4 regions of the Peribacillus sp. Hz7 genome follow, and region 4 is predicted to be linked to each of the others. Evidence: riboswitches for the same ligand, from Rfam matches in the RefSeq annotation. Region 4 holds a riboswitch; each other region holds the start of a gene.
What was found. Region 4 has a riboswitch for thiamine pyrophosphate ahead of tenI (thiazole tautomerase TenI). Riboswitches for the same ligand answer to the same signal wherever they lie in the genome.

Region 1 (8,118 bases), on a different contig from region 4:
TCAAATCGCTTTACCACATTTCCGTCGCGGTCGATTAAAAACTTGGTGAAATTCCACTTAATAGAATCTCCAGGCAATAACTCAGGATATTCCTGCTCTAATCTTGCTTTCAACAGTTTCGCATTGAAACTGTTTGTTAAACCTTCAAACGGCGCTACTGAAGTTAAATATTTAAACAAAGGATGAGCACCTTCTCCTCTTACTTCCACCTTACTGAATAACGGAAAAGAAACACCGTAGTTCAACTGACAAAAAGCTTCTACTTCTTCATTTTCCCCTGGTTCCTGTTCTCCAAATTGATTGCAAGGGAATCCAAGAATCGTTAATCCTTTATTCTCATATCGTTTATACAGTTTCTGTAAATCCTCATATTGCGGAGTAAATCCGCATTTACTAGCAGTATTTACAATAACCAGTACCATTCCTTTATATTGCTCCAAAGATACTTCCTGCCCATTCATTCTTCTAGCTGAAAAACTGCAAATACTCATGCCATTCCTCCTAGTTGTATATGGAACAATTATATAAAATTTATAAATAAACCAAAAGGAATGTGCATAAATACCTATTTAAAATATAAAAATATCTCATTATAATCTTAAATTTCCTGTTTTCTAAATACATATGTGCCTAACAACAACAAAACGGAAATTAGACATAAGGTGCTAAACAAAGGAACCATAATTTCATACGAATCTCCATTTATTACTTGATTTGCATTTTGTATCAGATTATAAGGTGAAATAGATTGAAGCGAATCATGCAAATATTGAGGAACTTTTGTAATCACAAGATACGTAACAAACGCAAGCAAACCACCTGATACAGAATTTTTTACAAAAGAAGAAAAAAAGATTGAAAGCGTAATAACAAATAATAAAATAGGTAGATACAACAAGGTGCCCAGAGCAACGTCTTCCCAAATTAGTTTTTCCTCGAAAAGATAATTCGTATAATAACTTGTTATTGTCATTCCAATTAAAAAGCTTACACTAGCTAATAAGGAATAAGTGAACCATTTAGATAGAAAGTAGACATTTCGGCCGACCGGCTTAACTAAAACCATCGGTGCAATTGATTTATCTCTTTCACCAGAAATGGTTCCCATCGAAATAAGAATAAGAATTAATACACCCATCATTTCAAAATTCAAAAAGACGTTCGCCATAATTTCATGTGCAGTAGGCATCGGTATATCCACAGTAGCCCCTTTTGGTAATTCCCTCTCTAACAAGGTAGGAAGAAGCTTGATTGAAATTGGATACGTAATCATCAAAATAATCGATACAATCGGTACAATTAACAATTTATGTGAGCTTACTAATTCATTCATTTCTTTTTTTAATAACGTATAAAACATAGACACATTAACTCACCAACCTTAAATAAATATCCTCTAATGACGCAGTTTCAATTCGATAATTAATTAACGTCAAATTTTGATTCGTGATAAGTTTTGGTAACTGTCTTTTAGCCATCTCTAGTTCTTTCACTGTCACTTGGTATTCATTAAGATTCATTCGAACCGTTTCAATCCACTCTTGATTATTTAAAATGTGAAGAAACTCATGATTCGTCTCTAGCAGTTCAAATGTAATAATCGGGTGTGAATGCCTATTTTTTAATTCTGCTAAACTCGATGTAATCAGGATGTTCCCTTTATCAATAACCGTAATATGATCCGCCACTTTTTCGACATCTTCTAGAATATGACTAGACATAAAAATCGTCATATCTCTCTTTAGTTTTGAAATCATCTGTAATACTTCATAGCGTCCAACAGGGTCTAAAGCCGAAACAGGTTCATCTAAAATAAGCACTTTCGGTTGATTAATTAACGCTTGAGCCAAACCAAGGCGTTGTTTCATTCCTCCACTATATTCTCCAATTTTCCGATTTCGTGCTTCCCATATTCCACAATCTTTTAATAATGATTCCGTTCGCTCCGCAATCACTTCTTTAGACAAACCAAATAATTCTCCAACCCAATACACCCACTGTTTTCCAGTCATATGGTCAAAGAAAGCAGGATGTTGCGGAAGATATCCAAGAAGATGAGCAATCTTATCTTTTTCTTTCACAACATCAACACCTGCTACCTTTATTTCTCCAGATGTCGGTTTAGCGAGCCCCGCGAGCATTCTTAAAGTTGTCGTTTTCCCCGCACCATTTCCCCCTAAAAAACCGAAACAACCAAATTGATTGATATCTAAATTAATGCCTTTCACAGCGGTTGATGATTGAAAAGTTTTCACTAAATCTTTACAATAAATCATAAAAAAATTCCCCCATCTACCCTTTTTTCTTTCCAATCACTAAATACATAATTGGACCGATTATATTAATAAACAAAATTACTAATACCCAAATGAGCTTACTTTCTCCTTGTAAAGTCGATACGTCCCGTTTCGCTACATCTAGTAAAGTAATAATGATTAAAATAAGCTGCAGCATGACTAATGGCAAAATTAACATAAAATCAAATGTTTCCATATGTCTCCACCCTTTCAAGCTTCATAAAGAACGCCTATTCCACATAAACAGCCGTACCATACGCAATAATCTCACATGCATTTTGCATGATCGATGAAGTTTCTAATCGAACGGCAATAATCGCATTAGCCCCTTTTTCCTTTGCATCTTCTGTCATCCTGCCAATAGCCTTCTGCCGCGCCTCTGTCATCATTTCTGTATATTCGTCAATTTCACCACCAACAATCGTTCTAAGGCCTGCCAGAATATCCTTTCCAATATGTTTAGACTGGACACAGTTCCCTCGAACGAATCCCTTTAATTCTGTAATTTCTTTTCCAGGTACAAAATCAGTAGTCACGATAATCATTTAATTCATCCTCCTCTTTTTTTCGCGAACGTTTAACTAATAAATAAAAGATAAGCGGCATAGGTGTTTGAATTAACCCAATAATGCCCCAAAACCAATAGTTCATTCCATTTTTTCTAGCGTCCGTAAACAAATAAATACTTTGAATGAGCAGCAGCAGGGCAACTATAGGCAGTATATATAAATCGACTTTACTCATGATGTACCCGCTCCTTTCTCTTCCTAAATTCATACCCTGTATAGCCAACTAAAGAAATGACAGTCATAACTTGTAAAAAGACAAATACATAGGGCTGTTGAAAAAACGCTGTAAACATCAGGCTAAGGATAATGATGGCTATCGTACTAAACAGGAGAAGATCCTGACGCCACTTTTTCCGTATTTGCTTTTTTTGTTCTGCAATTTTTTGTTCAAAAAAATTGACATCTGGAGTTGTAAATGAAAAGGATTGCTCTAATTTTTCAAAACTATGATTCATAGATTGTACAAACTCTGCTTCAGTTTTGCTCGACTGTTTTTCCGACGGGATATTGTCCTTTGTCATCTTCATTTAACTCCTTTCTCACCATTTGAATTCCTTTATGAACACGGGACTTTACCGTTCCTTCTGCTATTTGCAGCATAGCGGCAATTTCTTCGTACGAATACCCATAGTAATGTTTTAGCAAAATGGGGATTCGAAAATCATCCTTTAACTTTCCTAATGACTCTAACATCATGTGCCAATCTTCATTAACGGATTGTGCCTGCCACCGAATCATCCTTAACGCTTGCTCCTGCTTTTGCCACGATTGTTCTCGTTTTTGCCTTCGTTTTTGATCGATATATAAGCGTGTGGCAATGGAGATCAGCCATGTTGAAAACTTCGATTTTCCATTGAACTTCGCTACATGTTCAATCGCTTTTGCCATCGTATCTTGCGCTAGATCTTCTGCCTGCTCAAGGCTATATGTTAACTTAATTAAATAATGAACAAGAAACGAATAATTTTGTTGAAACAACTGAGCTAATGCGTACTCATCTCCCTTTTTTGCAGCAGTAACCCACTCTCTTTCTTCCATGCTCTCCCTCCCTCCGCCGCTTCGATTTATTATTATGACGTTTTGCTTTCCAATTTCGTTCACTCGATTTTAAAAAAATTTTTAAATCAGAAAAAACACTAAGCGAAATCTTATAGTATAAAAAGCTTTGACAAACTGATAATAATGATGTAAATTACCCATTGGACGAACATTTTTATTTAGCATTAATTAAATATTCGTATTTAGAGGTGTAAAACATGGATAATGTGTTTGATTATGAAGATATTCAATTAATTCCGGCAAGATGTATAGTACAGAGCCGTTCTGAATGTGATACAACGGTAACTTTAGGGAAACATACATTTAAGTTACCTGTAGTACCTGCCAATATGCAGACTATTATAGATGAAAAGATTGCTATTTACTTAGCAGAAAATGGCTACTTTTATGTGATGCATCGCTTCGAACCAGAGAAGCGAGTATCTTTTATTAAAGATATGCAATCACGAGGATTAATCGCATCGATTAGCGTTGGAGTTAAAGATGAAGAGTATGAATTTATCCAACAATTAGCAGAGGAACAGCTTGTACCTGAATACATTACAATTGATATTGCACACGGTCATTCGAATGCAGTCATAGAGATGATTCAACATATTAAAAAATACTTACCTGATAGTTTTGTGATTGCTGGAAATGTAGGCACTCCAGAAGCCGTAAGAGAATTAGAGCATGCTGGTGCGGATGCGACAAAAGTAGGCATCGGGCCAGGAAAGGTATGTATTACAAAAATTAAAACCGGATTTGGAACAGGTGGTTGGCAATTAGCTGCACTGCGTTGGTGTGCAAAGGCAGCAAGCAAGCCGATTATTGCTGACGGAGGAATTCGTACACACGGCGATATCGCTAAATCGATTAGATTTGGTGCAACTATGGTCATGATTGGTTCATTATTTGCTGGACATGAAGAATCACCAGGAGAAACGTTTGAGAAAGATGGAAAACTCTATAAAGAATACTTTGGTTCTGCTTCAGAATTTCAAAAAGGCGAAAAGAAAAACGTAGAAGGCAAGAAAATGTTCGTCGAGCACAAAGGTTCTTTGCAAGATACATTAACAGAAATGGAGCAAGATCTTCAGTCCTCTATCTCTTATGCAGGTGGAAATAAGTTAGAAGCAATCCGCAATGTAGATTACGTTATCGTTAAAAACTCTATCTTTAACGGTGATAAAGTGTATTAAAAGCTTTTAAGCACCCTGGATAGTCAACCATATCCATAGGATTTTTTCATACCAAGCTGAGCGAGAGACTTTCATACTTGCTCAGCTTTTTTCATAGATTAATTTACGGCTCATTTAAGCCGCAAATCAAATGGAACAACCATATTCACGAACACTTAAAAATTAAACGATAGAAAAAGCCGGACCTATAACAGATCCGACTGAAGATTTAATACGCTTTTCTCATTAATACATTTCTTGCCGTTGAATAAAGCATGGCCACGATAATAGCAGATAGTACAAAGCATCCTAGCATATACGTACCATTATAAACGAGCGAGTAAAGCGCGACTGGTTGGCCTGGCGGCGCATACTCTCCATAAAGAATAATACCAGAAGCAAAATGACATAAAAATCGTAAAAAGCTTCCTAACAACACTCCGCTTATAATGTAAAAGTTAGCTTTCGAATAGTTTCCTTCCCTTAAGCTCACATTTACCTTATTCACATATACACCAGCGAACCCTACGACTCCAAAAGCTAAGAAATAATCTATAATCCATGAAGCAAAATGATAAGGAATGGCTCCCGTTATAATTTGCAATCCTCCTAATAAAACTCCAGTAAGGACTCCGCCTTTAACTCCCCAACGAAAGGCCATTAAAAAAACAGGAACCATCGCAAGGGAAATAGAACCTCCTTGCGGCCAAAACCTTCCCATAATCGCACCTGATACAAAATCAAGCAGCAACGCCAAAGCCGCAAAAATAGCTACTTCCACTAAAAATAGTGTTTTGTTATTCATTGTACTTCCTCCTTCTCCTAATTAGAGAAGCGAGATGAGCTGCCCGAATTGCTTTTTCCAAACAAAAAAGCAATACTAGGGCGGTAATGGATGGCCCGTATTGCTTTATATCCAAAACCACATCCCTACGCTAGCATTAACTAACAGGTTCATAGGGTCAGAACTCATTCGCTCACTCTCAGCCTCTTCGGCTCCCCTTGTGGACGTATTTAATTTTTATCCTAGGTTAGAATATACTACTAGTTTGCTCATAAAACAAGTACTAATCTTCTCTTCCTTCCTAATTAAGGATGTATTTTTAGCTGTGACCAACTTATTTTTGGCCCTACAATACAAATGCAAAGATACAATTTAAATGGATGAAGGAGACATTGTTTCTATAGACCCACTACGGTTTCATCTGATATCGTTAATACGCAAGTTTGCAATGGGGGTACAATTATGCATACAGATCAAAATTCTATTTCAGCTGAAAGAGGGGCTTATATTAGCATCCTTGCTTACATATTTTTATCAGCCCTGAAATTAACGGTGGGCTATTTCGGTCACTCCAAAGGTTTATGGGCAGATGGATTAAATAATGCGACGGATATTGTCGCTTCGGTTGCCGTATTAATTGGATTAAAAATTTCAAAAATCCCGCCAGATAAAAATCATGCATATGGCCATTTGCGTGCAGAAACAATTGCTTCTTTAATCGCTGCTTTTATCATGATTACGGTCGGTATTGATGTCATTACCGGTGCTATTGAAGATTTTTTTACAGAAGATACGCAATCACCTAACATCTTGACAGCGGTTACAGCATTATTCTCCGCGGTATTTATGTACGTTATTTATCGTTATAATGCAGCGCTTAGTCGAAAAATAAATAGTGCTTCCATTTATGCGGTTGCACAAGATAATCGATCGGATGCGCTCGTTAGTGTAGGTGCTTTAGTTGGAATTTTAGGAACCTATATCGGCATCGCATGGCTCGATGGAGTCGCTGCTATCGTTGTCGGAATTATTATTTGTAAAACAGCTGTCGAGATTTTCCTAGACGCTTCCCACTCCTTAACAGATGGATTTGATGAAGAGTTATTACAAAAAATTGGCGTGACCATTTCAAAAACAGAAGGCGTTAAGGAAATGAGCGAAATTAAAGCTCGTATGCACGGAAATGAAATTCTTGTTGAAGCAACCGTTCATGTAAACCCGCTTTTAACGGTTATTGAAAGCCATGAAATCACGGTCAAAGTCGAACAAAACTTACTATCGGAACATAATGTTAAATATGCAATCATTCATATAGAACCTTATACGACTTCACAACAGTAACCAACAGCTATTTTGTTGGTTACTTTTTTATTGGCTCTATTATATGACTTTATTGATTACTGGCTTATTATTGAATACAGCCTTTTTACTAGTTATAAAGACACAAAAAAAACGTTTTTTTAGAATTTTTGCATAATTTTCTTTAGAAGTTAAAGGATTTTCGTTTCCTATTAGCGAAATAATTGGCTCTATTATATGACTTTGTTGATTACTGGCTTATTATTGAATACAGCCTTTTTACTAGTTATAAAGATACGAAAAATCGTTTTTTTTAGAATTTTTGCATAATTTTCTTTAGAAGTTAAAGGATTTTCGTTTCCTATTAGCGAAATAGGAATAATCAACGAAAAAATCTTTTCCTGTCAATGGAGGGCGAGATGCTATTTAATAACGCTACAGCAATTGATTTCTTAATGGATCATAAAGATCGTATTATTAGCCAGTGGACGCAATTCTCCCTTTCCGGAGAAAAAGTCGAACATTTTTTCAAACTATTTATAGAAAAAATGAAAAAGCAGCAATCAACGCTTGAAGAGTGTTTAGATTCATTATCGGAAAATATTGCGACAGAACAATTGCTTCAGATTATGAGTATGGAGGAATTCACTAAAACGATTACGGCTGGAAGATCCATTATGATAGAAGAAGTACTTACCTTACATTTAACACCCTGTGATTCACTTCGTCTCATTAACGAAATTAACCGTTCACTCGATCAATTGGTTCAACAGACCATTACTTATTACGCAAAATTACAAACAAAATCGCTAGAAGAACAGTACTATTTCATTAGTCAGACACATAAAGACCGCTTGACTCTGCTCGGTCAAATGACATCTAGCTTTGTTCATGAATTTAGAAATCCATTAACATCCATTATGGGATTTATCCAATTGCTACAATCGGAA
Region 2 (8,118 bases), on a different contig from region 4:
TTTCATCTTCTTTTATCCAATGTTCATTCACTCTTCTCTCGGCGGAAAAGTATTTCACAAGAAAATGACAATCGCTGCCAAGATAAAACTTATCAATCATTGCTTCATATACAAAACCATGCATCATTAAGTCGATTATATTTTCCTTACGTATCTTAAAAATCAGTTTTTCGGCAGAAATCTCAGCTACTGCAAGAAGAGCTTCCTCTACACAGCTAGCGAAATGACCAAGGTAGTCTTCTACACGCACCCGCTTATTAAACCGATCCATTGTCAAAGTAATGGAATAGCCCCGTTTCTGGATTTTTTTTTCGAATATATCTAGATTCATGATTGTTTCCTCTTTTCCTATCAAAAGCTTCTCTTTCACTAAAGAATCAAATTCTCATAACCTCTGCTATATCATTACACATTTTCTGCAACTTCGCACCACTCTAGAATGGTGAGCGCAATAATTTCAGCGGCGGCCATCATTTTATCGACTTCAATATATTCATTCGTATCATGCGCCAGCTTCGTTTCTCCTGGTCCAAACACTAACGTCGGAATGTTTCCTACTGTTGATAAATACCCGCCATCGGTTCCCCATGGTGATGCTTCAATAATCGGCTCCACTCCTTGCACGTTCTGAAAAGCATAAGCAACCGTTTTTAAAAGGGCATGCTCTAGGTCCATACTTCCCGGAAGCCACCTCGCTCCAAACCATTCGATTTCTATTGGCTTTGTGCGAAACCAAGAATCTGTTTGATTGAGCCTTTCAATCATCGTCTCCAGTGAGTTTTTCGCTTCCTCCATCGTTTCCGTTGGGGCGATGCCAAATCGTCCTTCGACAATAGCTGTCTCTGGAACGGAAGATGGCCAATTCCCACTTTCCATTTTTCCAACATTAATGGGAATCGGAATCGGTATTTTTTGATAAAGAGGATGCTGCTTCCATTGCTGATTGCGTTCATTCTCTAGCTCTTTAATCTCATGTAAAACATTCGTCATAAGATCAATCGAACTCTCCCCTTCATACCTTGTACCGCCATGGGCAGACTTTCCTTTCACAATGAGTCGAAACCACATCGATCCTTGTTGAACAGGAAACAACTTTAAATTGGTAGGCTCTGGGATAATGGCTCCATCTGCCTTATACCCTCGTAAAATCGCTGCTAATGTACCAGCACCTCCACTTTCTTCTTCAATCACACTTTGAAATATAAGATCACCCTTTAACGGAATATCTAAAGCCGTAATTGCCTCAATAGCTAATAATAAAGCAACATTTCCACCTTTCATATCAGTCGTTCCTCGCCCGTATACTTTGTTTTCTCTTAAAATCCCGCTATACGGATCGTCATCCCAACGCGCATGATCTCCTTCTGGAACAACATCAATATGACCATTTAAAATCAGAGATTTGCCACCGCCTCTGCCCTTTTTAACAGCAACAAGATTTGGATTTCCTTGAAAATTATGACGATCACAATAAAAATGGTGATGACTGCGTAACGTTTCATCACCAATTTCCCATAAATCTATAGCTAAGCCCAATTCACGGCATTTTTCAACAACGATGGCTTGGGCACCTTCTTCCTGATAACGTTTACTAGGCTCTTGAACAAGCTTTTGTAATAGTTGAATCCCATTTTTTCGATGCTCTTGTAACCATGTTGAGATTTGCTGCTGATAGGCCATTTACATCACACTCCTTATTTTTGTAGGATACGGAGCTGTTCGGCAACATCAAATGAGGCTTCTGTTCGCTTTCGTACTTCCTCTACGGTATATGGTTCATACAAATCAGTTAAGATTAATCCTGTGTCCCTTACCGAAAAAACCCCTAAATCGGTAATGACCATATGGACACATCTTTTTGCCGTTAACGGTAACGTGCATGTTTTAAGTAATTTCGATTGACCGTTTTTATCCGTATGATTCATCAATACAATCACTTTGTTCGCTTTTGCTGCGAGTTCCATCGCGCCCCCCATCCCTGGAACCCTTTTCCCCGGAACAATCCAATTCGCTAAATCACCTGCCTCACTTACTTGCAGCGCCCCTAAAATCGTTACATCAACAAGTCCGCGTCGAATCATTCCAAATGCAACAGCACTATCACAATAAGATGCCCCGCTTTTCACCGTAATCGGATAACCTCCAGCGTTACATAAATGCTCATCCGCCTCTTCATACGGCGGGGAATGGCTGATTCCAACAATTCCATTCTCTGCATGAAACATAACGTTATGACTTTTGGGCAAATAATCTGGAACGAGTGATGGAATGCCAATCCCTAAATTGACAAGCATACCATCAGAAATTTCCTCAGCAGCACGTTTGGCTAATGTTTGTCGAATACCATCTCCCATGCCCATTTCCAATCCACTCCTTTCGATGGAACGATATAATCAACAAATGCCCCCGGAGTCACAATATGATCTGGATTTAAAGCACCAAGCGGTACAATTTCATCTACTTCAACAATCGTGATGGCTCCTGCCATTGCAATAAGAGGATTCGTATTGCGGGCACTTTTATCAAACACTAAATTGCCATACGGGTCACATCGTTTCGCATACACAATTGCAATTTCAGCCGTTAATGCGGGTTCAACAAGATACTTCTTGTTATCTAGTGCTACTACTTGTTTCCCTTGATTAACAAATTCTGCATCTAATCCGATATCTGTTAACACCCCGCCAAGCCCCATCCCCCCTGCTCTAATTCGTTCAACAAGCGTGCCTTGCGGCGAAAACTCAATCTCTAGTTCACCATTCTGCATAAATGCACCGGCGTTTGGATTCGAGCCAATATGAGATACTATCATTTTGCATGCCCTTTTTGCCGTCACAATTTTTCCTATTCCGATATTCGGAAATCCTGCATCATTGCCGATAAGAAGTAAGTTTTGAACGTTTGTTTCTAAAATCAAATTTACTAGCCCTGGCGGCGTGCCGACCCCGCCAAATCCACCGAATAAAATGGATTGATTATCTTTAAATAACGGCTTAACTTGATCATATGTACAAATTTTCCCGAACGTATTTTCTACCATCACATCACCCCTATTAGAATATGAGCCTACTACTGAAAAAATCCTAATACTTTAACAGATTTTTTCCCTCACACTTAACGGGCAGTAAGACCCCCACCTCAAGCGTATGGGAAAACAAAGAAGATAGGCGGGGGACGACTGCCCTCATCTAGCTACGACTCCTAGCCCCTCGAGGTCATAAGATGAAATGCTTGTCTAAACTGAACAGTCGCCTCGCTTTTGTAGTAAAGATTCGATTGGTCAACTAACCATCCGTGATCGATGAAGGAACCCCTCACTTTATTAAACAATATTATTGATAACGTAATTTTGGCTCACACATCTTTCAGAAAAGATGCATAGAGAAAAACTTAATTTAATGAAAGAAGAGTACTCTATATCAAGAAATATGCTAAAATAATAGATAGAATGTAAATAGTAGGGGAGCTTGCACATGTGGGCTGAGAGTAAGCGAAATGTAGCTTTAACCCTTTAACCTGATTTGGATAATGCCAACGTAGGGAATCGAATGTCATAAATGATAGTCTATGAATGCGATGCACCTTTTTGGTATATCGCATTTTTTCATTTCAATTAGTTAGTAGATAAATCAACCAACGGAGGAGTATCTATATGTTTGAAAATATTTTAGAAAATGTAGCTATGCAAACACCTTTAGTACATAATATTACCAATTATGTAACGGTCAACGATGTGGCTAATATTGTCTTGGCCTGCGGCGGATCTCCTATTATGGCAGATGATTTAACCGAAGTAGAGGAAATTACGAGTATTTGCAGCAGTCTCGTCCTTAATATTGGTACGCTCAATGCACGAACCATTCTCTCGATGATTAAAGCAGGGAAAAAAGCAAATGAACTCGGTCTTCCTGTTATTTTAGACCCTGTCGGTGCTGGTGCTTCTAAACTAAGAACAAATATGACGTTTAAACTACTAGAAGAAGTGAAGTTTTCCGTTATTAGAGGCAATATTTCTGAAATTAAAACGATTTACGCAGGAAGTGGATTAACAAAAGGTGTCGATGCGGCTGAAAGTATTGAAGATGAAAATATAAATGAAATTATTCAACTTACAAAAGATTTAAGCATTGGAACAGGTGCTGTTATTGCTACAACAGGCGCTACCGACCTGGTTGTTCACCACGAAAAAGCGTACATCATTAAAAATGGGCACCCAATGATGTCGAAAATCACCGGATCAGGTTGTATGCTCTCTGCTGTAATCGGTGCTTATTGTGGAGCCAATCCAGAGCAACTAATAGATAGCACAGCCGCAGCTGTCTGTGCAATGGGACTTAGCGGCGAACTTGCTTATCAAAAAACAATAGCTACAGGTGGAGGCACTTCAAGCTTTAGAACGCACTTCATTGATTATGTAAGTAAACTTGATTCTTCTCTATTAAAGGAGGGCATGAAAATTGAAAGTAGATAAACAATCTATGCTTTTGTATGCCGTAACAGATAGAGCTTGGCTTGGAGAACAGTCTTTAGCTGAACAAGTAGAACAAACGATTCAAGGCGGGGCAACATTTATTCAGTTACGTGAAAAGAATCTACCTTATGAGGACTTTTTAAAAGAAGCACAGCAAATAAAAAAAATAACAGACGCTTATAACGTTCCATTTGTCATCAATGATAATGTAGAAGTCGCCATTGCATGCGCTGCTGATGGGATTCACATTGGACAAGACGATATGGATCTATCAACAGCAAGAAATATAATTGGTGATGACAAAATACTTGGTGTATCGGTTCAAACCGTTGAACAAGCCCGTCTAGCTGAAAAAGGTGGAGCAGATTATGTAGGTGTAGGTGCTGTTTTTACGACTTCAACGAAACTCGATGCTACTGCACTACCCTTGCGTACTTTAGAGGCTATTTGTCAAAGTGTTTCCATTCCTGTCGTTGCAATTGGTGGAATTAATGAAAAAAACATTTTACAACTAAGCGGCAGCGGTATTGATGGAGTTGCTGTTGTTTCAGCGATTTTTGCTAAACAAGATATCAAAAAAGCAAGCCAGGAACTGCTTGCTCTCTCAAAGCAAATAGTCAATCACGAAAATAACTAGATTAGAGGGATGGATGATGAAAAAAGTATTAAGTATTGCTGGTTCCGATAGCAGCGGCGGAGCAGGCATTCAAGCTGATATTAAAACGATTACCGCTCACAAAATGTACGCGATGACTGCTATTACAGCGCTTACTGCTCAAAACACAACAGGAGTAGATAGTGTACTCGAGGCAACACCTGAGTTTGTAGGACAACAACTAGACAGCATTATGAACGATATCTTTCCAGACAGTGTGAAAATAGGTATGGTGTCTTCCCCGCACATTATTGAAGTGATTGTCGAAAAACTAAAAGAATACAAACCGAAGCATATTGTTGTCGATCCTGTCATGATTTCAACAAGCGGCAGCCCATTATTAAGTAAGGATGCAATGGATGTTCTTATTACAAAGCTTCTCCCGCTTGCAACTCTGATTACACCAAATATTCCCGAAGCCGAATGTCTATGCGGCGGGATGAAAATTGAAACAAAAGAGGATATGCAAAAAGCCGCTATTCAAATAGCCAAGCATTATCAAGGCAATATCCTTATTAAAGGCGGCCATCTCCTAGATAGTGCCGATGACTTACTGTATAGTAATGGCCAGTTCACCTGGTTTACAGGTGTTAAAATTGAAAATCCTAATACACACGGAACAGGTTGTACTCTTTCTTCCGCCATTGCCTGTAACTTAGCCGATGGACACGATGTCAACATGAGTATTCAGTATGCGAAAGACTATTTAACTGGAGCTCTTCAGGATCAGCTGAATCTTGGAAAAGGAAATGGTCCTCTGAATCATTGTTATCGGCTTTCAAACTAAGATTCTATAACAAACATAGTCAAGTAATAAACCCGATTATAAGCATCGGGTTTATTACTTGTATTATCAACTTATTGTATCTACTTCTTCGAGATTCGTCTCTTTATGTGTTTGCAATGCTCGATTTACTCCTTGGATTCCCTCTACCCTTTTTGGAATGAGTACAAGAAATATGAAAGAAATTGCTGAGAAAACGGCTAGTATAAGTGCCGTAGTAGAAAGAGCGCCTACTGAGTTTCCTCCAGCAGCAAATAACGCAAACATCACTATGGCGAAAGAAGCACCTACACGAGATGCTACATTTTCAATTGTGATATAAGTAAAAGTAATAACTCCAAGACGAGAAGGATCTGCTTTTGACACAATTACATTCCTTATTACAGGTCCAACCATGCCTATAGCCATTCCAATTAAACTCATAGACACAAATAAATATAAAAAGGAGGTATCTTTATTTGCCAAAGTTAGCATCCCTACCCCTGCAACGAGCAAAACAATACTTGACCCGATCATCGAACGAGCAGAAAACTTACTCATCAACCTACCACTTAATAAATTAGCTATTGCCATCGTTAGGAAAAGTGGTAACTCTAACAGCCCTACCATTGTTGAAGACTTCCCTTGCACATTCTGAATAAAGAACGTTAGTAAAAATAAGACGCTGCTGAATGTTACAAACATCAAAATCGCAATCACTGAAGGTACCCAAAAGTGTCGTGTAGTCGCATAATTAATATCTAACAGAGGCTCTTTCTGTCTTTTTTCAATAACAATTAAAAATAAGAAAGCAAGGACAAAAACAATAAAGGATGGCAGCCACATCCAAGAAGAAAAACCATAATTGTTAATGAACGTCGGTATCGTTAAGAGACTTCCCAATATTAAAAACACGAATAATACGCCTAAAAAATCAAAAGAAATTGATTTTTCTCCCTTAGTATTTGGTACACCGATTAAAAATAAAACAACTGCTAACAAACCAAAGAGCGCGCAAACCCAAAAGTTGGAGGACCATCCTAGATTGTCAACAAAGATTCCACTTAATACAGGTCCTAGTATAGCACCTACAACAGAATAAAATCCAAATAAACCAAGTGCCTTTCCACGTTGCTCATCATTAAAATACTTTCCAGCATACGTTACACCGATAGGAACGACAGCAGCTCCTGACACGCCTTTGAAAAAAAGTCCTAAAACCATTACCCAAAAAGCTGGTGCGAGCGCTACCAAGCATGATCCAAATGCCATAAGTGCTGCACCAAGCAGAATCACTTTTTTCTGCCCAAAATAATCTGCTAACCAACCCATTAAAGGTTGAAAACCAGTCAACCCTAAAGCAAAACCTAATTGCATCCAAACCGCATGCCCTGCACCTAAATTAAAGTGTTCTAGCATTTTTGGATAGGCTGGTATATGTGTAGCCTCAGCAAAAACAATTAGTAACGTCCCCAAACATAAAAAGTGAAAGGCTCTTCTAATTAATTTCTCATCCAATATTAGATCACTCCTTGTTTTTAAGCTTAACAGATGTAAGTACAGTTACTGTATCTCACTAATCAAAGCTTTAGGGACAATTGCTGTCTCTTACTCCTCTCTTTCTTGAAATGGCAGTATCCCCCATTAGTCTACTAATGAAATTATGACTCTATCTCAATAACACAAGATTTTTCACGTGTATTTTCTAATATTGAATCCGTACCATAACCACTATCCTTCATCCCACCAAATGGTAACTCAGGTCCTACTCTGCGATACGTATTCACCCAGATGTTTCCTGATTCAAGCTTTCGCATCATACGATGAGCACGATCAAGATTAGTCGTCCAAACTCCCGCTCCAAGACCAAAAGCCGTATCATTTGCTATAGCTATAGCTTCTTCTTCTGTATCAAATGGCATCACAATTGCAACCGGACCAAAGACTTCTTCTTGACATATACGTAAAGAGTTACTATTTACTCGGATTAAAGTAGGTTCAACCCAATATCCATTTGTAAATCGAGGATTATCTGGCAGAAGAGAAGCTCCTCCATGACGACCGCCAAATAGAATTTCCCCTCCTTCCTTTTCTCCAAGTTCTATATAAGAACAAACCGTTTTATATTGTGCTAGATTAGCAACCGGGCCCATCGTGGTTTCTAAATTCAATGGGTCCCCTAACTTAGTATTCTTAGTAATCACGTCTTTCATCATGGTTAACATCTTT
Region 3 (8,118 bases), on a different contig from region 4:
GGCAGATGGTTTTACTATAACTGCTTTGCACGAAACCGTAATTGAACAAGATTATGGCCGGATTTTGTTAGAAACGTTTGTTAGAAGTGCCGGACTACCTATAACAGACAATTCTGTCGGCTATACATTATTTGAAACAGAAACAAAAAATACGAAATAGTTTCCTAAACGATTAAAAAGCCAATCAAGCATTGAATTCTTGATTGGCTCTTTTTATAAAACTCACATCACAAATCCGCCATCTACAAATAGCGTTTGCCCTGTCATAAATTCACTCCAATCAGATGATAAAAATAAAACAGGACCTGCGATATCTTCCGGCTTTGCAATTCTTCGAAGCGGGGTTTGGGAAATGATTAGTTCTTTCAAACTTTCTTTTGTTTTTTTGCTCGCATCAGTTGGATAAACAAGGCCCGGTGCTACACAATTGACTCTTATCCCAAAAGGTCCTAGCTCCACAGCTAAATTACGCGTATACCCCATTAATGCAGTTTTAGCCGTGTTGTATTCATGATAAGGAACCAACGGTCTTTCTACTAAATTACTAATGATATTCACAATGCTTCCGCTGCTTTGTTTTTTCATAATCGGCAGCACCGCTTGGCATAGATAATGCGTCGATTTTACCGCTCCATCAATCTGCCCTTGATAATCGTCCCATGTGAGCTGCCAAGCCATTTTTCGTTGTTCAGGATCAAAGACATAAGGTTTAAATGCATTATTCACAACAACATCTAACCGTCCCGTTTCAAGTACAATTTGCTCAATCATCGACTGCACAGCCTCTTCGGACGTAACATCTGCTTGAATTGCCCAAGCGTCTCCTCCAACTTCGATACAAGCTGACACAATTTGTTCAGCTGCTTCAACATTTTTCAAATAATTGACGATAACGAAGGCCCCTTCTCTTGCAAATTCAAGGGCAATCGCCGCTCCAATTCCTCGGCTGGAGCCCGTAACAAGAACGACTTTCCCGCTAAATTTCCCCATATATGTTCTCCTTTATTTTTTAGGAAGTAATGTATCAACTACTACCTCATCCATATTGAGCTTTTCTTTAATCAATCCTAATTTTTGATACGTATCCGCACCATCCTGCAAGATATCCGCATCAAGTGCTCCTAAACCATGTTGATCTGTTTCAGGAGATACACTAGAAGCATTACGCAGTTTAATAATCTCTAAGTTTTGTTGCTCATCTTTCCCATCGATTGCATAGGTTTTAGCCAAAGCAGCCGCTTCTTCCGGACTTTCAATCATCCATTGTGCACTGTTACGATAAGCTTCTAAGAAATCCTTCAATTCTTGCTGCTTTTCTTGATATGTTTTCTCTGTTACAACAAATACATCACTCGGTACATTTAAATAGTCTTTCACATTCATCACATTGACTTCCTCTAAACCTTTTGCTTGTCCAACAACTAACCCTGTATCAGTCGCGGCTGTTGCATCCACTTGCCCTTGCATTAATGGGGCAAAGTTTAAAAGACCTGTCTCAACAATTTTCACATCATTTTCTGAAAGACCAACCTGATGTAATAACACTAATAAGTTTTGACGTGTTCCGCTTGATAGACTATAAACACCGATTGTTTTTCCTTTTAAATCTTCCGGTTTGTTAATATTAGCTTCCTTTAGTGATACGATGTTAAATACATTTTGCGGATAAATATTGTAAATAACTTTTAGCTTTTCACCTTTATCTAATGCGAAAAATAGTGAACCTGGATCAGTAAAAGCGATATCTGCTTTCCCAGATAAAATATTTTTAATCGCATCGCCGCCGCCTGCACCAGGAATAACAGTTACATCTAGGCCTTTATCTTTAAAGAAATGCTTCTTCTCATCGACTAATAGATTCGTTTGTTCTGTAAGTGGCTTACTCCAGTTCGCTACTCGAATCGTTTGGACGTCTGTTGAATCAGATTTCGCTGTTTCCTTATTTTCATCCTTTGCACCACATGCTGACATCAATACGGTCATACATAATAAAATCGTGACTAACCATCTATTTTTCATTTTCTATTCTCCTTCATATATTTCTTTAGTACAGTAACTTCTAATACATAAATCAATTGATATAAAACCATGCCCATTACAGTTAATAAAATTAACACAGCAAACATTAACGGCGTATCCATCATCCCTTGCGACGCGACGATGAGCGCTCCTAATCCATCGCTTCCCCCAATAAACTCGCCAACAACAGCCCCTACTACGGCTAATACAACCGCCACTCGAAGTCCGGCTAGAATCCCTGGCAGGCCATTAGGAATTTTTAAATGAATTAAGGTTTGCCAGCGTGTTGCTCGAAGCATATGAAATAATTCTTGTTTTTGTTTATTCGTAGACTGAATCGCTGTAATCGTATTCTCCAATAATGGAAAAAAACAAATCAGGGCAGTGATTATGACTTTCGATGTCATGCCAAAACCAAACCATAGAATAAATAAAGGGGCCAAAGCAAGCTTAGGAACAGCTTGGCTCGCAATGATATAAGGGGAAAGAAGCTTTCTTAAAAATTCAATCTCACCCATAATTACCCCAACGATAAATCCCCCGACACAGCCAATTACCAAACCTAGCAACACTTCTGATAGTGTTCGCAAAATATGTGGAATAAAGTATCCACTTTGCAGACCATCTACTAAAGTCGCAACAATAACCGTAGGAGCCGGCAAAACAAGCTCTGACATAAAGCTTGCACTATATTCCCAAATGATGAGGAACATAATAAATAATAGAATTGAGTATAAAGGGAGACTTTTCATCGCTTATTTCCTCCCAATACATGTCGTAACGTCAGGCACAACTCATTAAAATACGGCGCGTATTTCATTTCTACATTTCTCTCTTTTTCTAATTTTACAGCAGTATCAAAAATGATTTGACCTTGATCTATGACTGCAATCCGATCTGACAAATACACGGCTTCTGCGATATCATGCGTAATAAAAAGAACCGTTGTATGATGAAGCTTACAAATTTTCAACAAATCATCCTGTAGTTCTTCTCTTGTAATAGCATCCAGAGCGGCAAATGGTTCATCTAAAAACAGCATCGCTGGTTTTTGAATCAACGCTCTCGCAATAGCAACACGACTTTGTTGTCCTCCAGATAATTGGGTAGGATAACGATCCAAATAAGTCTTTAAACCAACCATCTCTAATACTTCTAACCCATACTGTCGATCTTGTTCCGTAATCTTTCTTTTCAGCGAAATCGGAAGCAACACATTTTCTAGCACTGTTTTCCATTCTAATAAGGTAGGAGATTGGAACACAAAACCACATTCATCCAACGGCTCTATTACTTCTTTTCCTTTCAAACGAATCATTCCTGAATGAGATGGAAGCAAGCCCGCTGCAAGCTTTAATAACGTTGTCTTTCCACAGCCGCTTTTCCCTAGAAAGCAATGAAACTCCCCTTCTTCAATAGACCAGTTCACTCCATGTAACACAGCTGTCTTCTCTTGATAACTATAAGTCAAATCCTCGATTGTTAAAAAACTCATCTGCTAACCTCCTAATCTGCATAAGGAGCCAACTCTTCACTTAATTGTTCAGCTGAAGCTTCGATATCAATCATATTAATTAAATCCAGTACATTAAAGCGGCCATCATGATGCCATCCAGCTTCTGGAGATGTCATATTTCCCAATGCCGTCATTCGAGTCACACCAACACTCCCTAGTAGACGAGACCATTGAAACAATTCAGACGGACTAGCGGCGATTCCAACCGTTTGCAAGTAATCTCGATGCATGAGAAGGCCTTCCGTCACCTCTTCTATGTGATCAAACCCTTTCACTTTTACGACACGATTTAAACTGCTTGGTGTAAGGCTAAGATTGGAATCTTCAAAAACAACAGTCCAGTCATTTTGGTTATTGCCTAATACTTCATTATTTGGATTCGAGAACAGGTTCATTTCTTCTTTATTTTTCCAAGCAGCCATCTCCATCGATTCGGTCATTGACAGTTTTCTTCTCGGAAACCTTCTATTAAACGCCTCTAGTTCATGACCTATATATCTAGCAAATTCTTTTGGAGAAACATTTCCTCCTTTTTGTACATAGAAAACATGCGGAGAATAACAGCCTTGTTGGTCATAGCGCATCACATCCAAAGCAGCCAAATGGGCCGTCCGCAAAGCTTTAAAAGAATCCAGAGACGCCTTTGAAACAATCCCAAAACTTAGCTTGTGTCCAAATGGTAAAAACCTTTTAGTGATTGGAATCCGACTTCGTAAAGCTTCCATCGCTTCATTGCCCCCATACCCGACAACAATATCTGTTTGCTGAAAAATAAAGCGTTCTCTCTCCTCTTCGCCACCCTTCCACCAAAGAACGGCAAAGCAATCTGCTAATCTTGGTTCTATTTCCACTAAAAGCTTAGCGAACCAGCCGGCAAATAATGGCTCAGTACTCGATACCTTCCCGATATTCCCTGCTTTCACTAACAAACTAGATATAAAGCTCCATAAAGGAAGACCAGGCACATTCCCTGACCAAATATGCGTAATTAAATCAGGACTAAAAGCCTTCGAAAATCCCCCTTTTACTCTCGGTTGAAAATCATCTAACAACAATGGATTTCCTAAATCTTCAACAAGAAAACGCTGCAGTTCATGTTTTCGAAACGTTTTTAAATAAGAAGTCAAACCAAGTCTTATCATTTCTTCATCATAGCCTGTTACAATGGGCAATACTTTCTCAGCTTTTTGTCGATAAAATGAATCACGATCTAGAAGTCTATGAATCGCTTCATCAATGATATTCATTAACTCATTAACAGAAAAAGATTTTAACACCTTACGACTGCTATGCTTAATCTTGTCAATTAACCTGTTCATTTGTTCATTTGTAAGAATCGGAATCTCCACTTCTATTGTTTCCTGATTTCTTTCGAATAGAAGCACCTTTGTCTCAAATGATTCTTCTCCTATATTCGGAATATATCCAGCGATTTCTCTCATTTCTCCAGTCCCTTTGAAGCCTTTAAAAATTCTGCCATCGCTAGCGAACAGCCCTTTGCTTCTGTTCCTTCCACTCTTCCTAATAAAAGAAAACCGCCTTCCACTTCAACACCAACATCTTCTGTTAAAATCGTAGAAACAGAATTCATATTAGCAAGATCGCAATGAACAATAACGCCGCGTTCTCCTTTTGCTACTTCTTCACCTGTTAACGGATTTACCACTCGCGTTTTAATCCAACTTGGTCCTGACTTAACAGCAGGCACAGATTGATTTCCATCGTCATACAGCTGTGTACTCAGCTCGGTCATGCCGTACATATTGATACACGCTGAACGATTGACTCCTAAATATGTAGAAAGCAACTGATAAAACTCATCCAACTCTAATTCTTTAGATTGTTTTTTAAAGCCGCCCGTATCAAGAATTTTACTTCCTTTTGGTAGAGTAAAAGTTTGATTCCCACGCTCTAGTTCTTCTAAAAGGTGAACAAAGCTATAACTTGCACCTAAAAGAGCATAAGGTTCTCCAATTGCTTCAGCATTCCTCAGCTCTTTCTGTAAGCCTTCCACATCAAGCTCGTGATTTTGTATAAAATAACGGCTATCCTCTGTCCCAAATCTTTCTTTTGCGAGTTTTAAATAACGAGCTAAAGAAGAATTAGGCATCTCCTGTTCTGTTGGAAATAAGATTCCCATCCGAATCTTATCGGTATTTCCCATAAATCTTTCTTGAAAATTTTTAATCATCGACCTATCAAATATGTCTAATGTTGGATGATAATGTTTACCTCTAATTCCTTGTGTTGTACCACTTGTCATATAAACCGCTTCCGCTTGCTCCGGATCACAGCAGCTCAAAGTAACATCTTTAAAAGCATTAATCGGTACTGGCGGGATGTCTCTCCAAGTTTTCACAGTACGCGGTGTTTTTCCTTTTTGAGAACAAAAAGTTCGATAAGGAATGTTATATTGATAGTGATAGCGAAATAATTGTAAAGCCTGCTGATTAAAATCTTCCTCAGAAGATTCATTACGATTGATAAATTGAACTGTCGATTCAATCATTTCTTTTTGAGTCATCATGTTTACCCATTCCTTTCAATGTAGCCATTTATTTTCTAATAACGCAAAAAAGCACTTTGCGTACGCAAAGTGCAAAAATACAGAGTAATCCCCTTATCACTTCCCTACGCTGGCATGACCCAACAGGTTCAAACGGTCTACGGTAGATTAACCGTACTCTCAGCCTGATTCCACAGACTCCCGATATCATCTATTTTTATACAAAGAATACCCTTTCTTTTTGCAAAATGCAATCACAAAAAAACCTGTACCAGAAGTAGCGTACAGGTTTTCACTCAATCTCGTTCATCAACTATCTACTTATCCACGAATTTGTCCTTGTCCATAAATAAAATATTTAGTAGATGTTAAAGCAGGTAATCCCATTGGTCCACGCGCATGAAGCTTTTGCGTACTAATCCCAATTTCAGCACCGTAACCGAATTCAAAACCATCAGTAAAACGGGTAGAAGCATTATGATAAACAGCGGCTGCATCGACTCCATTTAAGAAAATGGCTGCATTTTCCTCATTTGTTGTGATAATGGCTTCAGAATGATTCGTACCATATTGATTAATATGCTCAACAGCTTCTATAACATCCTTCACAATTTTCACACTCAATTTTAGCGCTAAATATTCCGTTGCCCAATCTTCTTCTGTTGCTTGCTTCGCCTCTGGAAAAGCAGTACAGACCGTTTGATCTCCGTATAGTTCAATTCCTTTACCGTGAAGAACTGCTAATAAGTCCGTCCCATTTTTAGTAAACCAGCTTTCATGAATGAGCAAACTTTCAATGGCATTACATACAGATGGACGCTGTGTCTTTCCATTGATTACAATATTTTCTGTCATCTCATAATCAGCTGATTCATCAATAAAAATATGACAGTTACCAGCGCCCGTTTCAAGAACAGGTACAGTCGATTCACGAACAACGGTATCAATTAAATTTTTGCCTCCACGTGGAATCAACACATCTAAATATTCATTCAAATGAAATAATTCTTTCGCTGTTTCACGGCTTGTATCTTCCATTAATTGAACCGCATCAACTGGTAAAGATGTTTGCGCCAATGCCTTATGAATCGACCCAACAAGCGCTTGATTAGAGTAGCTTGCAGATGAACTTCCTCGTAAAATAACCGCATTCCCTGTTTTTAATGATAATGTAGCCGCATCAATCGTTACATTTGGTCTCGCTTCATAAATCATACCAATCACACCGATTGGAACACGATTTTTTTTAATAAGCAAGCCGTTTTCTTTCTCAATGGTCTCTAAGCTTTCACCGACTGGATCCTTTAAGTCAATCAGTAAACGAATAGCCGCTGACATATCTTCAATACGCTTTTCGTTTAACATAATGCGATCTAGCGTTGATTCAGGCAGACCATTTTTCTTTCCTTGTTCTAAATCTTTTGCATTTTCACTTATTAAATAATCTTTATCTACTAATAATTGATCCGCAATTTTTGCTAATGCTTCATTTTTTTCTTCTGTCGTCTTCCCATTCATTTTATAACTTGCCGCTTTAGCCGCTTTTCCTCTTACAATAACTTCACTCATTACTAACTCCCCCTTTTTAATTTAGGCTTTCACCCATTTATCTCGATGAATCACTTCAATTGCTGACATCACAAGCTCGTCTGTCCGTTTTCCCATCGCTAGTTTCAGCTCATCGACAGAATAGAGAACTTCTCCTCGGCCAAGCAATCCACTTGAACCAAACACTTCAACAACGTCCCCTTTTTCAAAATCTCCTTGAATGTCATAAATACCGGCAGGCAATAAACTGCTGCCATTCAACATTAAGGCTGTTTCTGCGCCATCGTCAACGAAGATTTTCCCTGACACTTCCGAATGAATTGAAATCCACTGCTTATTATTATTTACGGTTGTAAGCACGTCATTTTCAATATACGTCCCGTCACCGTCACCCGCTAAAATTCGCAGAAGCTTATCACGGCCTTCTCCTTTACCAATAAAGACTTTTACACCTAAAGATAGTGCTGTTTTCGCAGCTAATAATTTCGATTGCATCCCGCCTGTCCCAACGTTTGAGCCGGCTCCTTCC
Region 4 (8,118 bases):
TCCATTCTAACCTCCATTGACTTCGCCTTTGCTGCCATCTTATTTAGTATGCTTATGTTTTGGAAGCTCCCTCCTTGGATTATTGTTGTTTGCGGAGCCATTGGCGGTATATTACTTACATTTATTTAATCAAATATTTTCTAAGCTACCAAATTTGGTAGCTTAGAAAATATTTTAAACTCAAAAAAGTAGACACAAACCAGAAGCCTGTGTCAAAGTCATCTCTCTTCTATTTAAATTGTGTAATTACATTAAACCCATATGTTTTATAGCTTGTCATATCATGAAGCACCTCAGATACATCATCTAAGGCAATCTCACGTGAAACGAGTGACTTTGGATTTAACTTCCCTTGAGCAATCAATGCTAGTAAACCATTATACTCCGAGCGAGGGTTACCTAGACTTCCGACCACTTCTAACTCCATTGCCGTAATCGCATCAATCGGAAGACCAACTAAGCCCCCTTCATTTTTTGTAGTTAAACCGATTTGAACATGTCGGCCTCCTTTGCGTAAAGAAGTGACCGAATTTAAAATCGTTTCTTGAATTCCAAGTGCTTCGATGGATGCATGTGCCCCACCCTTCGTTATTTCTCGAATGGCTTCCACGACATTTTCTTGGCGAGCGTTCACACCAACAACGGCACCTTCCTCCTTAGCCATGTCCAATTTAGCCTCATCTACATCAACTGCAATGACTTGAGCGCCTATCGCATTGGCAACTTGAACAGCAGATAGCCCAACACCTCCTGCACCATGAACAACAAGCCAATTCCCTGGCTTAATATTGCTGCGCATGACGCCATGATAGCCAGTCATATAGCGACAACCAATAGCTGCAGCTGTAAGCGTGTCCACTTCATCAGGAAGAGCAACTAAGTTAAAATCCCCATTTGGTACTTTCACATATTCTGCATACGCTCCATCATAACTAAATCCAAAAATTTGTAAAGAATCACAGCGATTTGATTGACCACTCAAACAGTTTAAACAATGTGAGCACCCTTCGTGGAAAGGAGTCGTTACTCGATCCCCTGGACGAAAGTTTTTCACTTCTTTTCCTACCGCTTCAACAACACCGCCTAATTCATGACCTGGAATAATCGGAAGTACGGGACTTAAACCAATCCATTCCCAATCTCCCATCCAAGCATGCCAATCACTACGGCACACTCCGCTTGCTTCGACTTTCACAATGACATCATGCGGACCTGGAGTTGGGTCAGGTACATGACCTACTCTTAACGGTTTTCTTTGTTCAATAATTTGAGCAGCTCTCATATGCTTGTCCCCCTTAATTACAGTATTTGCATATTGTTAACGCCTTCTTTATCAAAGATATTCCGCAAGTCCTTTAAACATGAACAAAAAACTTTCTTCAACAAACATAATTAAACCCTGCCTGTTTTTATATATAAACGGGCAGGGTTTCTATTTGGCTTCAACTGCGAGATCCGTAGTCATCACGTCCTTTTTCATTAACTAGCTTGATTATCATATTCATTCAATTGTTCTTTCGTTAAGTGTGTTACAAAATGATAAAAAGTCATCGACTCCATTCCGTAATTTTCACATGCTCTTTTATAGCTTTCATATGCTTCACGATACGTTTCCATCTTCGCTTCCCCCTGTTGTATAACAATTATTTAAGTTATATAAAATATATAACAGAACCACCACTGTGTCAATACATTTCTAAAAATAAAAATCTGTTATATAACAAATTTTTCGATCGATTTTTGCCATTATCCCTCTTTTTAATTACCATAAATTACTGATAGCGTTTAGATCTAACATGAATTAGGATTATATTCGAATATACATTTTTAAGATGTGCCACTATCGGTTCATCTGGAAAACTTATAGTTTCATTGTTTGTTATCTTATATCTCACTTTATGTTGTCATTAAAAATTATAGAGCGAAACAGATTCCTGGATTTTCCCAGACCTATATATTAACGATAAATTCAAAGATGCCCTGGATTTACAGTTTTATTCGACTAAATACAATGAATTGGATACCATTGTGGAGCTTGCTAAAGGTAAAACTTTAAGTGGATATTTGACTTATCGAGTATCACCAGGTAAAAAATTAGAATTAGTGTATAAAGATTTTGATAGCTTTGATGAAATTACATTTTTCGGAACAAATTAATCCAGCTCATTCCAAAATATAATAAAAAGACTGATCATAGAATGCTAGTGATCAGTCTTTTATTGTTTATTTACCCTTATTAATAGCTAAGCTTTTTTTGCAACACTATGTATTTTTGCGTTAACAAACTAACTACGACAAACACGATAAATGAAATCACGATGGGTAACACAACGATATGCATACCGAGTACATTCGGCTAAAAACAATCAAATATAATAACTAGCAAAATAAAGAATGGAATACCAAGTACAATTCCAATTTCCGCTTCTTTAAAGCCATCATCATTTACAGAGCAGAAAACAAAAGTGTATTTTTCTACCATTTTTTTTAAAATAACAAAAGGAATTTCACCTAATAATAGCGAATATTTAAAGTTATAAATTATTGAAAGTTCGGTGCAACTATGTCTTTGATAACAAAAAATTTGTTAATTAACTTCCTATTTACTATTCTTCCTTTATTTTTGGTACAAATGATTTACTTCGCCAAATATTCTTATAAATTCGAAAACTTCAAAAAAGGGACATTTGCCATTTTCCCTATCGCCTCCCTTATTCTTTGTATGATGTTCCCTGTTGATACAGGGCCTTATTATGTATGGGATCTTCGTTGGGTTCCCTTTATCCTAGGTTGGTTATATGGCGGATATAAATTAGGAATTCCTTTATTATTCTTAATGTTATTCATTCGCTTTTGGCTAAATGGCGATAACGGCTTTTATATAGCATGTATTACTTTCTTTTCTTTTTCTATTGTACTATTCTTTATATCTAAATATTTTTTTCAATTTTCTGTAAAATATAAAGTGATAATAAGCACTTCACTAACTTTTATCGGTTTACTGCTCTCCCTGTTGGTATCTGAACAACTATTTGACATAAACAGAGAAGCAAATCTATGGGTACAATATATTTCCATTGAAATTATTGCGATGGTGTTTACGAACTTGCTGTGGGAAGTCATTCAAGCTAATTTCCACATACTTCAAAAGTTAGTGAAAGCAGAGAAACTACAAATGGTTAGTCATTTAGCAGCCAGTATTTCTCATGAAGTTCGTAATCCACTCACCGCCAGTAGAGGATTTATCCAAATGCTATCTGAGGAGACCTCTGACCAAAAAAGAAAACAATATACAGAAATTGCACTACAAGAACTGGATCGTGCAACAGAAGTCATTAATGATTATTTAACATTTGCTAAGCCTGCGCTTGAAAAAGAAGAAAAAATCAATGTTGCGGAGGAAATTCAGCATGCCATCAATGTCATTACCCCTTTAGCTAATATGAACAGCATACAAATCAAACTATCTTTATTAGATGATGGCCAATATGTCGTTAAGGGAGAGCGCAAAAAGTTTCAACAATGTTTAATTAATATGTTAAAAAACGGCATAGAATCTATGGGGATTAACGGAAAACTGCACATTATTCAAACCAATACTCAGCATACCATTCAAATCGATATTCAAGATGAAGGAACAGGTATGACACAAGAACAAATCAATCGCCTTGGGGAGCCCTATTTTACAACAAAAGAAAAAGGCACAGGGCTTGGAATGATGGTTTCGTATAGTATTATTAATCAAATGAATGGCCAGATTACAGTCGTAAGTGAACAAGGAATAGGAACTTGCTTTTCTATCAAGCTTCCTATTTATCAATAAATTATTTTTTAAATTTTTATTGTACACCTTCCAGATTTATGATATTTTAAATATAAATTTTAAAACTATTTAATTAATTCACTAGGGGATCCCTTGATAAGGGCTGAGAATAAAGTAGTTACTTTTAAACCCTCATAACCTGAACAGGTTCGCACCTGCGTAGGGAAGTGTTCGTTATTCTTTGTGCTTATTTGTGTACAAATAACAAAACCACTTTCCTATTTAAGGTTAGTGGTTTTTTTGCGTGTACTACTAGTAAAGAGGAGTAAACGAATATGAAACTGATTGCTGTAACAGATGATTCACATACAGTTAGCGAACTGACAAGTATCATTTCTTCTATTCAAAATGTTGTTGATTATATCCATATTCGTGAAAAATCAAAAACGGCTCATGAAGTTCTGTTACTCATTCAGCTTTTAGAACAAGCAGATGTAAACAAAGAAAAACTCGTCATTCATGACCGCTTAGATATCGCGTTACTCACACAAATTTCGAATATCCATCTTCCATCACATAGCCTTCCTATCCAAAAAGTGAGAGAAAACTTTCCGCACTTACGGATTGGTCGTTCGATTCATTCTTTAGAAGAAGCAAAACAAGCACAAACAGATGGAGCGGATTATGTGTTATATGGACATTGTTTTGAAACAGATTGTAAAAAGGGACTGGCTCCAAATGGCATACATACTATTAGCAATATGAAACAAGCACTAAAAATCCCTGTATATGCCATTGGTGGCATTACACCAACTCGGGTAGACGCCCTTCAACAACTAAAAACAGACGGCATTGCGGTTATGTCGGGCATTTTTTCTTCACCAAATCCCTATGCATCCGCATTAGATTTTTTTAAATTATGTAAGGAGAATTCATGTGAAAACAAATTATGAAGTAGCCATTATAGGCGGTGGAATTATCGGCTGCTCCATCGCCTACTATTTAGCGAAAGAACAGATTGATGTTGCCGTGTTTGAGGAAAAGCAACTAGCTAGTAAATCGACAAGTGCAGCAGCTGGTATGTTAGGAGCTCATTCAGAATGCAATGATCTTGAGATTTTCTATCCTTTTGCAAGAAAGAGTCAACTAGCCTATTTCCAGCTTCAAGATGAGCTAAAAGAGCTAAGCGGTATCGATATTGAGTTAAGAAAAGGCGGAATTTTTCAGCTCGCTTATTCAGAGGCTGAAAAAAGTGAGCTAAGTTCTACCCTCTCCCTTCCTACCGTCAAATGGTATGACAGAGATAATGTACGACATGAAGAATCTTCTGTTTCAACGAATATTATCGGAGCCGCTTTTATTGAAGATGATGTTAATGTCTTACCTAGTTCTGTTTGTCAAGCATTTGGAAAGAGTGCTCAAGTATTGGGGGCATCGATTTTTGAATATACATCCGTTTTCTCGATTCAAAAGCAAGACAGTTCCTATACGATTAAAACGAGCAAAGGAAATTTCCAAGCTAAATATGTCGTTGTCGCAAATGGTGTATGGAGCTCAAACTTTTTCCATCAGCTTGGTTTAACCAATACGCTTACTCCTGTCAAAGGGGAATGTGTATCAGTTTCAAGTGAAAAGCCGCTTTTAAAGCATACATTATTTCATGAACACTGCTATATTGTACCGCGAAACAACGGCAGACTTGTGCTTGGAGCCAGCATGGTCGAAAATGATTGGAATGAACAGGCAAGTCTTGGTGGTGTCGAGAATCTCATTGCTAAAGCAAAAACGATGCTCCCGTCCATCATCGATATGAAAATCGAGTCCTTTTGGGCAGGGCTTCGTCCACAAACGTTTGATCAAAAGCCATTTATCGGTCATCATCCTGATGATGAAGGCATTTTATTCGCCACAGGGCATTATCGAAATGGCATTTTGCTCGCTCCTGCCACAGGACAAATGATTCGAGATTTTATTATGAAAAAAGAAATAAGAAAAGATTGGATGGAAGCCTTTAAAATCAATCGCCAAAAGAGGTGAAATCATGAAGTCGATTCAATTAAACGGAAAAACTATTGAACTGCCAGAAACCGTACACTGTATTCAGGATTTACTTGAATTATATAAACTGGAAAACCGCATTGTTGTCGTAGAAGTAAATAAAGAAATTATTTATAAAGAGCAATACACAGCACAAGCATTATCAGATCGAGATACAGTAGAAATTGTTCATTTTGTAGGAGGAGGATGATAATCATGTTAAAAATAGCTCATCACACATTTCAATCAAAACTTTTACTAGGAACAGGGAAATTCCCTTCCTTTGAGGTTCAGAAGCAAGCCGTTGAAGTTTCTGGAACCGAGATTTTAACGTTTGCGGTTCGCAGAATGAATATTTTTGAAGAATCTCAACCAAACTTTCTTGAACAATTAGATTTAACTAAATATAAACTGCTTCCAAATACAGCTGGTGCCAAAACAGCTGAAGAAGCTGTTAGAATTGCTAAACTAGCAAAAGCTTCGGGCTTATGCGATATGATTAAAGTTGAAGTAATTGGCTGTGACAAATCTTTATTACCGGATCCTGTTGAAACACTAAAAGCTTCCGAAATGCTGTTAGCAGAAGGATTTATTGTCCTGCCTTATACCTCTGATGATGTTGTATTAGCTAAAAGGCTTGAACAACTTGGAGTTCATGCGATTATGCCTGGTGCATCGCCAATCGGCTCTGGAAAAGGACTCATCAATCCGTTAAATCTTCAATTTATTATCGAACAGTCTTCCGTCCCTGTCATTGTTGATGCCGGTATCGGTTCTCCGAAAGACGCTGCGTATGCAATGGAGCTAGGAGCAAATGGCGTTTTACTTAATACAGCTGTTTCAGGTGCAAAAGACCCTGTCAAGATGGCACTGGCTATGAAACTAGCGATTGAAGCCGGGCACCTTGGCTATGAAGCCGGAAGAATAGCAGAGAAAAACTACGGTGAAGCAAGCAGCCCTACAACGGGGATGGTGACTTCTTGATTAATCGCTATCAAAAACAAGCATTATTTTTAGGCAATAATGAACAGGAACAATTACAACAAGCACATGTACTCATTATAGGAGCAGGTGCACTAGGATCAGCTAATGCAGAAATGCTTGCACGAGCAGGTGCCGGGACCATTACGATTGTGGACCGCGATTATGTCGAATATAGTAATTTACACCGACAACATCTTTATACAGAAGCAGATGCGATGAATAAGCTACCAAAAGCAGTGGCAGCCAAAAATCGTCTGCAGCAAATAAACAGTGAGATTACTATTAACAGTCACATTGTCGATATCAATGCCTCTAATATTGAAGCATTTGTCCAAGGTCAATCAATTATTATTGATGCAACAGACAACTTTGAAACAAGAATGGTTGTAAATGATGCCGCTGTTAAACAAGGCGTGCCTTTTATATTCGGTGCCTGTGTAGCTAGTTACGGTCTAACTTTTTCTATCATTCCAGGTAAGACTCCCTGTTTACATTGTTTAATGAATCACTTGCCCCTTGATGGCATGACGTGTGATACAGTCGGCGTTATTGATCCAATCGTTCAAATCATCGCATCGTTTCAAGTGACACAGGCTTTAAAGTTACTCACTGGTCACGAGCTTGTACCAACGCTTCAATCAATCGATATTTGGAAAAATGAAAAAGCGGACATTACAATCGCTACTATGAAAAATAAACATTGCCCGACATGCGGTGAGAAAGCGACCTATCCATATCTATCATTTGAAAACCAAACAAAAACAGATGTTTTATGTGGTCGAGATGCCGTGCAAATTCGCCCAGGTATCTCCCTTACGCTCTCACTAGATCGCTTGAAAGAAAGCTTACAACCGTTTGTTACTCAAGTGACGGTCAACCCTTATTTACTGTCATGCACATTTGAAGACTATCGAATCGTTATATTTAAAGATGGTCGTGCGATTATTCACGGCACACATGATTCGAAAAGAGCACGAGTCGTATATAATCGAATCATTCAATGTTATTCATGATAAAGACTTTATAATAATGAGGTAAGTATCTATTATAAAAGATAGGTACTTACCTTTTTACATTTATCGATACTATCTTAATAAAATTATAGTATGATAAAAAGCGAATATTATTGTATGGCATGTATTTAAGTCCCTATGAAAGGAAGCTTGCTTTGATTGAAATTTTACTTTTAAACTTTCTTTTTTTACTTCTTCCCGTTTTAACGTTTCTTATTTTTTTTGAAAATAGATTACCAGCTAGGCATCATACATTCATTTATATTTTACTTTCAGCTGCTTCCATGTTTTTATGTATGGCCTACCCTATTAAACTAGAAG

Region 1: it holds a riboswitch for thiamine pyrophosphate, as region 4 does, so the genes downstream of both, thiT (energy-coupled thiamine transporter ThiT) here and tenI (thiazole tautomerase TenI) in region 4, are expected to answer to the same signal.
Region 2: it holds a riboswitch for thiamine pyrophosphate, as region 4 does, so the genes downstream of both, thiM (hydroxyethylthiazole kinase) here and tenI (thiazole tautomerase TenI) in region 4, are expected to answer to the same signal.
Region 3: it holds a riboswitch for thiamine pyrophosphate, as region 4 does, so the genes downstream of both, ACE199_RS04420 (LuxE/PaaK family acyltransferase) here and tenI (thiazole tautomerase TenI) in region 4, are expected to answer to the same signal.

The regions. Positions count from the first base shown of each region.
Region 1 is NZ_JBHHJV010000004.1:245,152-253,269, forward strand. It holds gene ACE199_RS08740 (glutathione peroxidase) at 1-491, opposite strand, end outside; gene ACE199_RS08745 (ABC transporter permease) at 599-1,360, opposite strand; gene ACE199_RS08750 (ABC transporter ATP-binding protein) at 1,368-2,276, opposite strand; gene ACE199_RS08755 (PLD nuclease N-terminal domain-containing protein) at 2,293-2,493, opposite strand; gene ACE199_RS08760 (YbjQ family protein) at 2,528-2,842, opposite strand; gene ACE199_RS08765 (sigmaY antisigma factor component) at 2,823-3,041, opposite strand; gene ACE199_RS08770 (YxlC family protein) at 3,034-3,387, opposite strand; gene sigY (RNA polymerase sigma factor SigY) at 3,341-3,904, opposite strand; gene guaC (GMP reductase) at 4,123-5,106, shown strand; gene thiT (energy-coupled thiamine transporter ThiT) at 5,315-5,890, opposite strand; TPP riboswitch at 5,996-6,098, opposite strand; gene ACE199_RS08790 (cation diffusion facilitator family transporter) at 6,332-7,210, shown strand; gene ACE199_RS08795 (ATP-binding protein) at 7,588-8,118, shown strand, end outside.
Region 2 is NZ_JBHHJV010000002.1:27,483-35,600, forward strand. It holds gene ablB (putative beta-lysine N-acetyltransferase) at 1-331, opposite strand, end outside; gene ACE199_RS03745 (peptidase) at 406-1,680, opposite strand; gene ACE199_RS03750 (3-oxoacid CoA-transferase subunit B) at 1,695-2,360, opposite strand; gene ACE199_RS03755 (CoA transferase subunit A) at 2,327-3,040, opposite strand; TPP riboswitch at 3,450-3,560, shown strand; gene thiM (hydroxyethylthiazole kinase) at 3,653-4,471, shown strand; gene thiE (thiamine phosphate synthase) at 4,458-5,108, shown strand; gene thiD (bifunctional hydroxymethylpyrimidine kinase/phosphomethylpyrimidine kinase) at 5,125-5,913, shown strand; gene ACE199_RS03775 (MFS transporter) at 5,980-7,407, opposite strand; gene ACE199_RS03780 (aldehyde dehydrogenase family protein) at 7,551-8,118, opposite strand, start outside.
Region 3 is NZ_JBHHJV010000002.1:176,136-184,253, forward strand. It holds gene ACE199_RS04390 (glutamine amidotransferase) at 1-160, shown strand, start outside; gene ACE199_RS04395 (SDR family oxidoreductase) at 223-990, opposite strand; gene ACE199_RS04400 (ABC transporter substrate-binding protein) at 1,003-2,019, opposite strand; gene ACE199_RS04405 (ABC transporter permease) at 2,016-2,771, opposite strand; gene ACE199_RS04410 (ABC transporter ATP-binding protein) at 2,768-3,514, opposite strand; gene ACE199_RS04415 (acyl-CoA reductase) at 3,526-4,977, opposite strand; gene ACE199_RS04420 (LuxE/PaaK family acyltransferase) at 4,974-6,062, opposite strand; TPP riboswitch at 6,147-6,256, opposite strand; gene ACE199_RS04425 (glutamate-5-semialdehyde dehydrogenase) at 6,363-7,610, opposite strand; gene proB (glutamate 5-kinase) at 7,632-8,118, opposite strand, start outside.
Region 4 is NZ_JBHHJV010000011.1:115,922-124,039, forward strand. It holds gene ACE199_RS15465 (chromate transporter) at 1-129, shown strand, start outside; gene ACE199_RS15470 (zinc-dependent alcohol dehydrogenase family protein) at 230-1,282, opposite strand; gene ACE199_RS15475 (hypothetical protein) at 1,480-1,617, opposite strand; gene ACE199_RS15480 (hypothetical protein) at 2,029-2,157, shown strand; gene ACE199_RS15485 (ATP-binding protein) at 2,564-3,823, shown strand; TPP riboswitch at 3,897-4,006, shown strand; gene tenI (thiazole tautomerase TenI) at 4,099-4,716, shown strand; gene thiO (glycine oxidase ThiO) at 4,700-5,800, shown strand; gene thiS (sulfur carrier protein ThiS) at 5,805-6,011, shown strand; gene ACE199_RS15505 (thiazole synthase) at 6,017-6,784, shown strand; gene ACE199_RS15510 (ThiF family adenylyltransferase) at 6,781-7,797, shown strand; gene ACE199_RS15515 (ATP-binding protein) at 7,953-8,118, shown strand, end outside.